DNA from 3 places in the Albibacterium profundi genome. Region 1 is predicted to be linked to each of the others. Evidence: riboswitches for the same ligand, from Rfam matches in the RefSeq annotation. Region 1 holds a riboswitch; each other region holds the start of a gene.
The links. Region 1 has a riboswitch for cobalamin ahead of metE (5-methyltetrahydropteroyltriglutamate--homocysteine S-methyltransferase). Riboswitches for the same ligand answer to the same signal wherever they lie in the genome.
Positions count from the first base shown of each region.

Region 2: linked by a shared signal. The riboswitch ahead of WKR92_RS03545 (ribonucleotide-diphosphate reductase subunit beta) and the one ahead of metE (5-methyltetrahydropteroyltriglutamate--homocysteine S-methyltransferase) in region 1 are both predicted to bind cobalamin.
Region 3: linked by a shared signal. The riboswitch ahead of WKR92_RS00055 (TonB-dependent receptor plug domain-containing protein) and the one ahead of metE (5-methyltetrahydropteroyltriglutamate--homocysteine S-methyltransferase) in region 1 are both predicted to bind cobalamin.

Region 1 covers NZ_JBBVGT010000001.1:240,906-244,636, reverse strand. Annotated here, with positions in the region: gene WKR92_RS01115 (hypothetical protein) at 1-42, opposite strand, end outside; gene metE (5-methyltetrahydropteroyltriglutamate--homocysteine S-methyltransferase) at 187-2,511, opposite strand; cobalamin riboswitch at 2,685-2,874, opposite strand; gene WKR92_RS01105 (SMP-30/gluconolactonase/LRE family protein) at 2,949-3,731, opposite strand, start outside.
Region 2 covers NZ_JBBVGT010000002.1:504,725-508,455, forward strand. Annotated here, with positions in the region: gene tig (trigger factor) at 1-544, opposite strand, end outside; tRNA gene WKR92_RS03535 (tRNA-Leu) at 617-698, opposite strand; gene WKR92_RS03540 (hypothetical protein) at 1,120-1,752, shown strand; adenosylcobalamin (AdoCbl) riboswitch at 1,862-1,995, shown strand; gene WKR92_RS03545 (ribonucleotide-diphosphate reductase subunit beta) at 2,095-3,069, shown strand; gene WKR92_RS03550 (ribonucleoside-diphosphate reductase subunit alpha) at 3,108-3,731, shown strand, end outside.
Region 3 covers NZ_JBBVGT010000001.1:10,554-14,284, reverse strand. Annotated here, with positions in the region: gene WKR92_RS00060 (sulfatase) at 1-814, opposite strand, end outside; cobalamin riboswitch at 1,452-1,649, shown strand; gene WKR92_RS00055 (TonB-dependent receptor plug domain-containing protein) at 1,742-3,731, shown strand, end outside.

The DNA of each region.
Region 1 (3,731 bases):
AAATGCAAATACGAGGAATGTAGATAGTAATAATTTTTTCATCTTATATTTTAATTTGAAACAGGAAAAGGCTTAGCTTTTACATATCAAAAATATATAAATTTTTTAAAAACCCGTTAAGTTGCTCGGCAAAGTTCGGACAAAAATAAAAACATCGTGTCTGTTAGCAGACACGATGTTCACATGTTAGACGCTCATTGGTTCAGCCTTTGCGAGTCGCATACTTTTGGCTGCGCCCACCATCTCAACAAGCGCCTTTTGCGTTTCTTCCCAATTGCGCGTTTTTAAACCGCAATCTGGATTTACCCATATCTGATCTGACGGAATAACTTCGCTAGCTCGCGTGAGCAAGCCGACCATTTCTTCTTTAAGAGGTATACGAGGTGAGTGAATATCGTAAACACCTGGCCCGATCTGTTGGGGATATGCAAAACTGATAAAGGCATCCAATAGTTCCATTTTAGAACGCGAACACTCAATTGTAATCACATCCGCGTCCATTTCCGCGATATGTTGAATAATATCGTTAAACTCCGAATAGCACATATGCGTATGAATTTGCGTTTCGTCTTTCACCCCGGTGGAAGCAATGCGGAAAGCTTTAATAGCCCAATGAAGGTAGGCTTGCCATTTGCTTTTTCGAAGCGGAAGACCTTCCCGAATAGCAGGCTCGTCAATTTGGATGACTTTTATTCCGGCAGCTTCAAGGTCTTCAACTTCATCGCGAATTGCTAAGGCAATCTGGTTGCAGGTAGCCGATCTGGGCTGATCGTCGCGGACAAAGGACCATTGTAAAATGGTAACTGGTCCTGTAAGCATCCCTTTAACTAATTTATTGGTTAAATTCTGTGCGTATTGCGTCCACGCAATGGTCATGGGTTTTTGTCTTGATATATCACCATATATGATAGGCGGTTTAACACAACGAGAACCATAACTTTGCACCCACCCGTTTTTAGTGAAAACGAAACCGTTCAATTGTTCACCGAAATATTCAACCATATCATTTCGTTCAAATTCACCGTGAACTAAAACATCCAAGTCGATTTCATCTTGCCAGCGGATTGCTTTCTCGGTTTCAAGTTTCAAAGCCCGCTCATACTCTTCCAAATTAATATGTCCTTTTTTGAAGAGTGCCCGTTGTGCTCTAATATCACGTGTTTGAGGAAAGGAGCCTATTGTTGTAGTCGGAAAAAGCGGGAGATTTAATACCTCTCTTTGTTTTTCCTTTCGAATATCAAATCGACTTGCTCTTTGGAATTCAGTACTTTCAACTCTTTTCTCACGTTCTTTTACAGCACGATCGTGGATCAGGGACGACGTTTTCCTGCTATTCGTCGCGTGCTGGTTATTCATGAATTCTTTTTTTAAACCTTCATCAGCAGTTTCGGTTGCCAGCTTCTTTAAGCTGACGATTTCATAAACCTTCTGTTTGGCGAATGCTAACCATTGTTTGATTTCCGGAACCAGTATGCTGTCATTTGTTTCAAGCTCTAAATCGCAAGGAGAATGTAGTAGCGAACAGGATGCTGCTACCAGAACCCGCTCATCGCCGATTTTATCGACAACCTGTTGAATCTGTGCCAATGAGCTTGCATAATCATTTTTCCAGATATTCCGTCCATCAACAACTCCTAAAGAAAGTTTTGTCGTATCAGGTAAGGAAACAAGCACATCGTTAAGTTGTGCTGGATCTTTTACCAAATCGATATGCAGAGCGTCAACTGGTAATGAGCATGCTAAGTCGATATTATCTCTGAGTCCTTCAAAATAGCTGGCCACTAAGATTTGAATGCCGGGAAATTTTGACCGTATCTGTTTGTATACCGACTTAAAGTACTTTTTTTCTTTATCACTAAGATCCAAAGCCAGAAATGGTTCATCAAACTGCACCCACTCGACGCCATTGTTTTTCAATTCGTTTAAAATCTCGAAATAAACAGGGAGAAGATTTTCTAACAATTCAATACGATGAAAACCTGCTTCTTTTTCCTTTCCTAAGAGAAGGTAGGAGATAGGTCCAATCAGGACGGGCTTTGTAAGCATTCCAGCCTGTTTAGCTTCGTAGAATTCATCGACTACTTTTCTTGAGAAAAACGTAAATTGTTGGTTTTTGTAGAATTCTGGTACGATGTAATGATAGTTGGTATCGAACCATTTGGTCATTTCCATGGCTGTGATGTCCAATCCCTTTTGCTGGTAGCCACGTGCCATTCCAAAGTAAAGGTCGAGTTCTGTATTTTCCCGATCTAAAATAATTTGGTTGTAGACTGAAGGAATTGCTCCCACGGTTAAGGACATATCCAAAACCTGATCGTAAAAGGAAAAGTCGTTAGACGGGATGAGATCGATACCCGCGCTTTTTTGCAGCTGCCAGTTATGCAGGCGGATTTGTTTCCCAACCTGCAATAGTTCTCGCTGAGTCGTCTTGCCTGACCAATATTGCTCGCAGGCTTTTTTGAGTTCCCGATGGCTACCAATACGCGGATAGCCAAGATTGTTTGTTAGCATGTTTCGTTGCTTTTTAAAAGATAAATAGATCAGTTAAAAGCTCTTTGCTAAACTTCGTAATGCTTTTTTTAAATTAAAATAGAGGAGTAAGGGGAGACACTGTTGCTAAATATCCAACCAAGAGGGACGAATAGGAGGTATCATACCTGACTTCTGCTTCAATTCGCGAAAGCATCGTCAATTCGATATAGGCAGGTCTCCTGACTTGTAACATCTTTATCATCCTTCCCGTCTGGTTCTCAAGACAGTGGATTTTCAATGGATAAAGACTGGTCGTTACTTACAGTTGCGCGACAGTTCGTGATTTACACACGATTCCCTTTTAATTTGCAGCTAAGCAAGACCTATTCGGTTTGATTGAAGAAATAAAAGAACTTATGGAAGCAAATATACAATTAATGTTGATCTTTTGAGGCCATTAATGAGACAGTATACCATTACCGCATCCTAATTCTCAGTAGTTGGTGATTAGCCGTCACGTACAAGGTTTTCTCATCTTCAGAAAGATCACAATTAGAAACTGGATGTGGAATTCGGATTCGACCAATAGCTTCAAAATTCTTGTTTAGAATCCATAAGCCGCCAGGTCCGCTCGTATAAATGTTTCCTTTTTTATCAATCGTGAAGCCATCCGGTCCGCCGCCATAAGGAGAGAAGTCGAATGCAATACCAGCAGCCTCAAGTGAGCCGTCGTTTAATATGTTATACAGGTATAGATAGGGGGCAGCTCCATCCGAATTGCCTACAATGAGCTGTTTATGGTCCGGAGTTAAGCCGATTCCATTTGGATACGAAATGGAATCAACCAGTAGCGTAACATTTCCATTTTTGTCAACTTTATAGACGCCACAAAAGTCAAGTTCCCTCTTGTCGATCGTCTGTTCCTTTAAGCCATATGGAGGGTCGGTAAAGTAAATGTCTCCATTGCTATGTTGAACAAGATCGTTCGGGCTGTTTAGCTTTTTGCCCTGATATCCATCAACCAACGGAATAAAATCAGCACTTGGGCTGGTTATAGGTGCTGCCATCTTTGCTACTCGACGATCGCCGTGTTGAGTTAGGATTAATTCACCCTGTTTATTGACGATCAGACCATTTGACCCCGGTTCCCCCGGACGATCTTGTTTACCTGTGTAACCTGACGGAAACAGATAGTCCTCAATGCCGCTTTTTTCGGTCCACTTGTGTATTTTATTGTTTGGGATATCTGAGAAGAGTAA
Region 2 (3,731 bases), on a different contig from region 1:
CGAGAGGTTCTCCTTTGGCATCCACTTGTGTCAATTCACCGTATAGTACATCGTCCTCTTCAGATACTTCTGGGTTCGAACGCTTACCATAGCTTTTTCTCAAGTTTGAAATTCTTGAGTTCAAGGTTTCATCATCTGCCTTAATAACATATTCAGTTAATGTATCTTTCTCTGTAAAAGGCACATCAACCTTTGGAGCTAAGCCAATTTCATATTTGAAGTTATAATCATCTTCAAAACCCCATGTATATTGAGTTTCCTCTTCTTTCGGAAGAGGCTGTCCTAGAATTTCTAGTTTATTTTCCGTTAGATAATCGTTTAGGCTATTGCTAACAATTTTATTGATTTCATCGATTAAGATCGCTTTACCATAGGTTCTCTTAATATGCGAAGTAGGTACCATTCCAGGACGGAAACCTGGTAACTTCGCTTGCTTAGCTTGAGTTTTAATAGCACTGTCAACTTGACTTTTATAGTCTTCTGGTTTTAATTCTATGCTGACTACTGCATTCAAGTCATCAATGTTTTCTTGGGAAATATTCATAGCTGCTATTACGTTTGCCGTTAATTATTCATTTAACAAAAATTCCCCCCGATTATGTCGAGAGGAATCAAGTGCGGAAGAAGGGACTCGAACCCCCACGCCGTGAGGCGCCAGATCCTAAGTCTGGTGCGGCTACCAATTACGCCACTTCCGCAGGTATAGGATTAATTATGGATTGCAAAGGTAGTATCTTTTGTTAAAAATCAAAAACATTTTTAAATATTTTTCGGATTACGTCAACCGGCCAACGTCCAAACTTCACTGAGCAATACCATCAGCTCATTCAGTAAAAAGCCCGAACTAAATCAATAAGAAACGAATAATACATTCTTCTAAACAAACCATGGACAAACTGTGATTGTATAGTCCCCAACCAGTCCTTTTACCATTGGTTAAGGACTGCTTGAAGTCTGGTTGACCACTGTTTGACCACTGTTCAATTAAAACGTGTACTTTGCAAGTTGACAACTGCATCTTGTCAAAATGTCGCTTTATCTTTTTGGCATTGTTTTCCGCTCTTAGCTTTCCTTCTACTATTTTTTTATTACATTTATACGTATTCAAGATTAGAAAACATGAAAAGATTTTTCGTATTTATTATCGCGCTTACCCTGTTCGCGTCCTGTAATAATAGCAACAACCAACAAAGCGAAGATCAAAGCGACTCGCTGAATGTTGCAAGCGACTCGACGGATACGGCTATTGTCAGAACGGATTTGACCCAGGTCAGCAAAGCGATCTTAAAGGAATTCAAGGATAAAAACTATGAAGCAATCGCACAATACATCCATCCGGATGAAGGCGTTCGCTTCTCTCCCTACGCTTATATTCGTCCTGACACAGACGTCCACCTATCACAAGCCGATTTTCTGAGCGCGGTGAACAGTGAGGAAGAACAGATCTGGGGCGCAGCAGACGGAACAGGCGATGACATTAAACTCACCGCAAAGGAGTATTTTGACAGGTATGTCTACGATGTAGATTTTCTGGAACCGGAAACTTTTAGCGTTAATGAATCCATTGCATCCGGGAATAGTATCAACAACCAAGAAGAAATTTACCCAGGAACACAATTCACTGAAAGTCATTTCTCCGGCTTCGAAGAAAAATACAGTGGCATGGACTGGCGGGCTCTTCGCTTGATATTCAAGCAGGTCAACGGCAACTATTACTTGGTTGGCGTGGTACACGACGAGTGGACCATTTAAGCTTTGCATTCACGTTTGTGAATAACGGTGTTATTGTTGATAAATATTTACCCCACTCATCAATTAAAACAATAGATTTGTCTTGATGTAAAATCATAGCGATCAGGTATTACACTAATAAAAAAGGGGAATCGTGTGAAATTCATGAGCTGTCGCGCAACTGTAAGTAGGAATTATTCTATAAGCCAGATCACCTTCCTTTTTCGCTAGACTTTGCTTTCGCAAAAAAAGTAAATGTCCGAATGAATACTTTAAGGTATTGATCTCAAGACCCTTCAGCCCGTATCCGTTTGTACATCCTACTTTTTAATTTGTTTTTTTCAATTTAAAACACAAAGTAGTATGAGCATTTTTAACAAGAGGGTAAATTACAAACCTTTCGAGTACCCCGAAATTCTGAACTTTACAGAAGCTATTAACAAATCATTTTGGGTCCATTCAGAAGTAGACTTCACTGCCGACGTCCAAGATTTCCACTCCCATTTGGATGCCAATGAAAAGGAAGTTATTAAAAAAAGCCTGCTGGCGATTGCACAAATCGAAGTTGCCGTAAAATCCTTCTGGGGCAACCTGTATCATCACCTACCGAAACCAGAGTTTAATGGCTTGGGAAGCACCTTTGCTGAATGCGAATTCAGACACTCGGAAGCTTATTCAAGGTTGCTGGATGTACTCGGTTATAATAATGAATTTGAACAGTTGATTGATGTTCCGGTTATAAAAAAGCGTGTCGACTATCTCTCAGAGGCCCTGGCACATACCAAATCTGAAGATGAGAAGGAATATCTTTTCTCTCTGATTCTATTCTCCATTTTGATCGAGAATGTTTCCCTGTTCAGCCAGTTCGCTATCATCCTTTCCTTTACGCGCTTCAAAGGGGCGATGAAAAACGTGAGCAACATTATTGCCTGGACCTCGGTGGATGAACAAATTCATGCGAATGCAGGCATTTACATTGTCAACAAAATCAAAGAAGAGTTTCCTGAATATTTCGACGACGAGACGAAGAACCGCATTATGGATATTGTCAGAAACTCAATTGAGGTAGAAGCGGAGATATTGGACTGGATATTTGAGAGTGGGGAAATTGAGAGCGTGAACAAGACCAACCTCCTGAACTTCATGAAGTATCGTGCGGATGACAGCTTGCGCAGAATTGGAATGCCGAGAGCCTTCAATGTATCTGAAAGCGATTATCAGCCGATGGTGTGGTTTGAAGAAGAAGTATTTGCAAACAGCATGGATGATTTCTTTGCCAAAAGGCCGGTAGACTACACCAAACATGATAAAAGTATTACTGCAAACGACTTATTTTAAACAAAAAATCCCTGTTTTAAAAATTATAATTGACGAAGATGGAAAGACTTTGGTGGTTAAATGAAGAAAGTCAGCAAATCCTCAACCGAGGTTATCTGCTCAAAGGCGAAACGACAAAAACGGCTATCGAACGGATCGCTATGGCGGCCGCTAAGCGACTCTATAAGCCTGAACTTTGCGAACCGTTTATCGAGATGATCGAAAAAGGCTGGATGAGCTTAAGCTCGCCGATTTGGGCAAACATGGGTACCGAAAGAGGCCTACCGATCTCTTGTTTCAATGTTTACGTACCGGACAATATAGAAAGCATCACTCATAAACTCGGTGAGGTGATTATGCAAACCAAAATTGGCGGTGGCACTTCCGGTTATTTTGGTGAACTCCGCGAACGCGGCAGTGCGGTTACCGACAATGGGAAAAGTAGCGGTGCCGTTAGCTTTATGAAACTATTTGATACCGCCATGGATACCATCTCGCAGGGCGGCGTTCGGCGCGGGGCCTTTGCTGCTTATTTGGATATTGATCATCCGGATATTGGTGAATTCTTGGAAATCAAGAATATCGGCAATCCCATACAAAATCTTTTTACAGGTATTTGTGTACCCGACTACTGGATGCAGGACATGATTGACGGCGACATGGATAAACGTAAAATCTGGGCA
Region 3 (3,731 bases), 230 kb from region 1:
GAACAAAACGCGGATCCCCCTGTATGGGGTCGTGCACTGCATAATGTGCCAGATGCAGGTAAAACGGTTTCCCAGCCTCCACAGCTGGCTCAATGCATTTTATAGCTTCCTGAGTAAGTGCTTCGGTAAGAAAAGTATCCGTTCCATAATATTCGGCTAGACCCTGCACGGCATTGAACGTAAACTTCCCCGGAATATTCCCGTAATTGTCCTTACCGTAGTAGCTCTGAGGATGACCGATGGCATTCCCTGCTACATTGACCATGAAACCTAGGTTCAATGGGTTGGCCCCTGGTGTTCCCTGTGCGCCCCAATGGGCTTTTCCAACATGAACCGTGAAATAACCAGCATCCTGTAGCAGTTGCGGGAGCGGTGTCGCCGTTGCTGTATGCGGGATCCCGCCAATTGGGCTGAATCCGTTATAATTCCACTCTACTCGATGAAATATGCTATCCTGGTGATCTGAAGGCGTGTCCTTATGTATAGATGTCCAATGAGTGACCCCATGATGTGCAGCATTCATGCCGGTGAGCATGCTGACCCGCGAGGGGGTGCAGACCGGCGTCGCATAGGCGTTGGTAAATTTCATCCCTTGCGCTGCCAACTTCTCCATATTGGGAGTATGATATGTGTTGTTAAGTGGGTACGGCCTGTCGCCGAAGGGCTCGGAGGTGTCCATCCAGCCCATATCATCCACCAAAAAAACAATGATATTTGGTCGCTTTACATTCTTGGCCTGATGCAGCTGGCCGTAGACTGCGTTATTGGCAAGTATCATCACTAGAAGGCTTAGACCAATAGCGAAACTCCTCATATTTTTTACGTTTAAAGTATTACGATAATAATGAAGATAGTGTTTCGCAACTAAAATCCAAAGACTTGGAGTCTACAACTGTACTAATTTAAGTTATCTTTATGCCGCTCTGGTCGATATTCGCTTTATAGGCACTCATCAAGAATACGATATTATAGATGCTTCAACAATTTAATAAAATTAAGGTATGAAAAAGCAAATGTGGTTTTTGATTAATCGGAAGGTGAGTATAAGTCAGCTATCAAAAGATATGAGGAGATCAAGTATTCTAAAGCTGGAACCGCAGATTATAAAGAATTAAAGCTTTTGGTGAAACTGATATCCGAATATGAAGATAAAACCTCTGAACTTCCAAACGTCAATCCCGTAGAGCTGATAAAAATCAGGATGGAAGAGTTTGGTTGTAATTCGAAGTAACTTGCTCTGGTATAAGTGAATAAGGGCAGGATAAGTAAAGTGTTAAATTACAAGCAGACTGATAACCGGGGTGCGGACAGCTATTCAGCAAAAACATTCTCGTTCGAAGGCATTAACGTTTCTTGGCCTAAAATAAGAGAGAGACGGTTGCTATTGAGGATATTAGGACTGGAAATCTGGTGGAAGTGAAAGTTCGCTGTAAACTATCATTTATTGTTGGTATCTTTGCTTCGCTTTTGGTGTCCTACCTATATCTACATGGGTGAGACTTAAAAGGGAATTCGGTGAGATTCCGAAACTGTCCCGCAGCTGTATTCTCCTATACAGGCTATTCATTCCAAAGGGTCACTGCCATTACAGGCGGGAAGGCCGAATAGCCGGAGTAAGTCAGAAGACCTGCCTAAAGTTAATAATATTCATAGCTTTCGAGGATTGAAGCTGGAATGAGAAAACTATTTTTTTCCTATAGTTATTCTTATGCCTCAATTGCTATGTCTTAGGCAAAATGAAATGAGGATCTTTATATTTACTTCGGTATCGCTGGTTGTTACGTTCTCCTTAACGTGCGTATCCGTATTGCCTATTGCTGCGCAGGAGCTTAGGAGGCTTGATCCTGATTCTCTTAAAAGCTATGAATTAAACGAAGTTGAAATAAATTCACTTCAACAGCTTGAGATTTTGCGATCTCCAGTACCAATGCAAAGTTTAAATAAGGAGGTTCTTGACAAGCTAAACAGCCTGTCGGTCGCCGACGCGGTCCGCTACTTCTCGGGTGTTCAATTGAAGGATTATGGCGGGGTTGGTGGATTAAAAACAGTGAATATTCGTAGTTTGGGCACTAATCATACACAGGTATTCTATGATGGTATCGCTATTGGAAATGCTCAAAACGGACAGGTTGATTTAGGGAAGCTATCGCTTGCCAATATGGAGCAGGTCTCTGTGATTAACGGACAAGACCCCAATCTGTTCCAACCGGCGAAGGCTTATGCTTCAGCGAGTTCAATCTCTTTGCTTAGTATGGAGCCGACTTTCACTGGGAATAAACGTTTGAATGCGTCGGTTCATTTGAAAAGTGGGTCATTTGGCCTTTTTAATTCGGCGCTGAATGTGGATTATAAGCTGAACGAAAGTCTTAGTGCGCGACTAAGTTCGGAATACACAAACGCGCATGGCCGATATGATTTTAACTATACGAACGGGGTTTATGATACGACGGCAACCCGTACTAACGCAGATATTCGGGCATTTAGGTTGGAAGCAGCTCTTTTTGGAAAACCGGACTCGACCATGTCTTGGCAGGCGAAGTATTATCATTATGAATCGGAAAGAGGTTTGCCGGGTGCTATTGTAGCAAATCGTTTTGATTATTCACAACGTTTATGGGATGAAAGTAATTTTCTGCAATTGGCCGTGGAGAAACGGGTTTCAGAGCGGTATCGGTTTGCTATAAAAGCAAAATTGGCGGTCGACTATAATCGCTATTTAGATCCTGAATATGTGACGACGGAGGGTTTTTTGGATAATAAATACCAGCAAAAGGAAGGATATGTCTCCGTCGCGAATGCCTTTCGTATTCGTCAAAACTGGCGCGCCAACTTTTCAGTTGATTATATACATAATAAGCTTGATGCGAATTTGTATCGCTTTCAATTTCCGAGAAGAAATACATTCTTGGCTGCGTTGGCGACTGACTATAGGTTGAACAGTTTCTATATTCAGGGGAGTTTGTTGGCTACCTATGTAGATGACGATGTGCAGGTGTTCGAGTCGGCCGGGGATCAACAGGATTTTACGCCAACCGTGATGGCTAGCTGGAAGCCTTTTGAGTCCAGCGACTTTCGACTGAGAGGATTCTATAAATCTATTTTTAGGATGCCGACGTTCAATGATCTTTATTATACATTTATCGGAAATACTTTTCTGCGCCCGGAGTATACGCATCAGTATAATATGGGTTTTACATATTTCAAACGCGTCGATCATGCTTTCTTCAACTATATAGGTATCCAAACAGATGTCTATCGTAACCTTGTGAAAGATAAAATTGTAGCTATTCCGAGCGCCAACTTGTTTCGCTGGACGATGTTAAACCTGGGCGAAGTGAAGATCAACGGTTTAGAGACCAATATTAAAGTCGTAGGCAAGGTCTCTCCTAAGCTCCAGTTTTCGGGCTTGATGAATTATACATATCAAAGGGCCGAGGATCATACGCAGAACGCATTTAATTTCGGGCATCAGATTCCATACATTCCTGTTCACAGCGGTTCGTTTGCCGGTATGTTAAGTGCCGACGATTATGGATTGAACTATAGTTTTATTTATACCGGCGAGCGTTATAGTCAAAAAGCGAATATCCCAGCTAACTATGTTGATCCCTGGTATACGCATGATGTGTCTGTGTGGTATGCGCTGCAACACAAGCAAACGACTTTAAAGCTTCGTGCGGAAGTGAACAACGTTCTTGACCAGCACTATGATGTCATTCTCAATTTTCCAA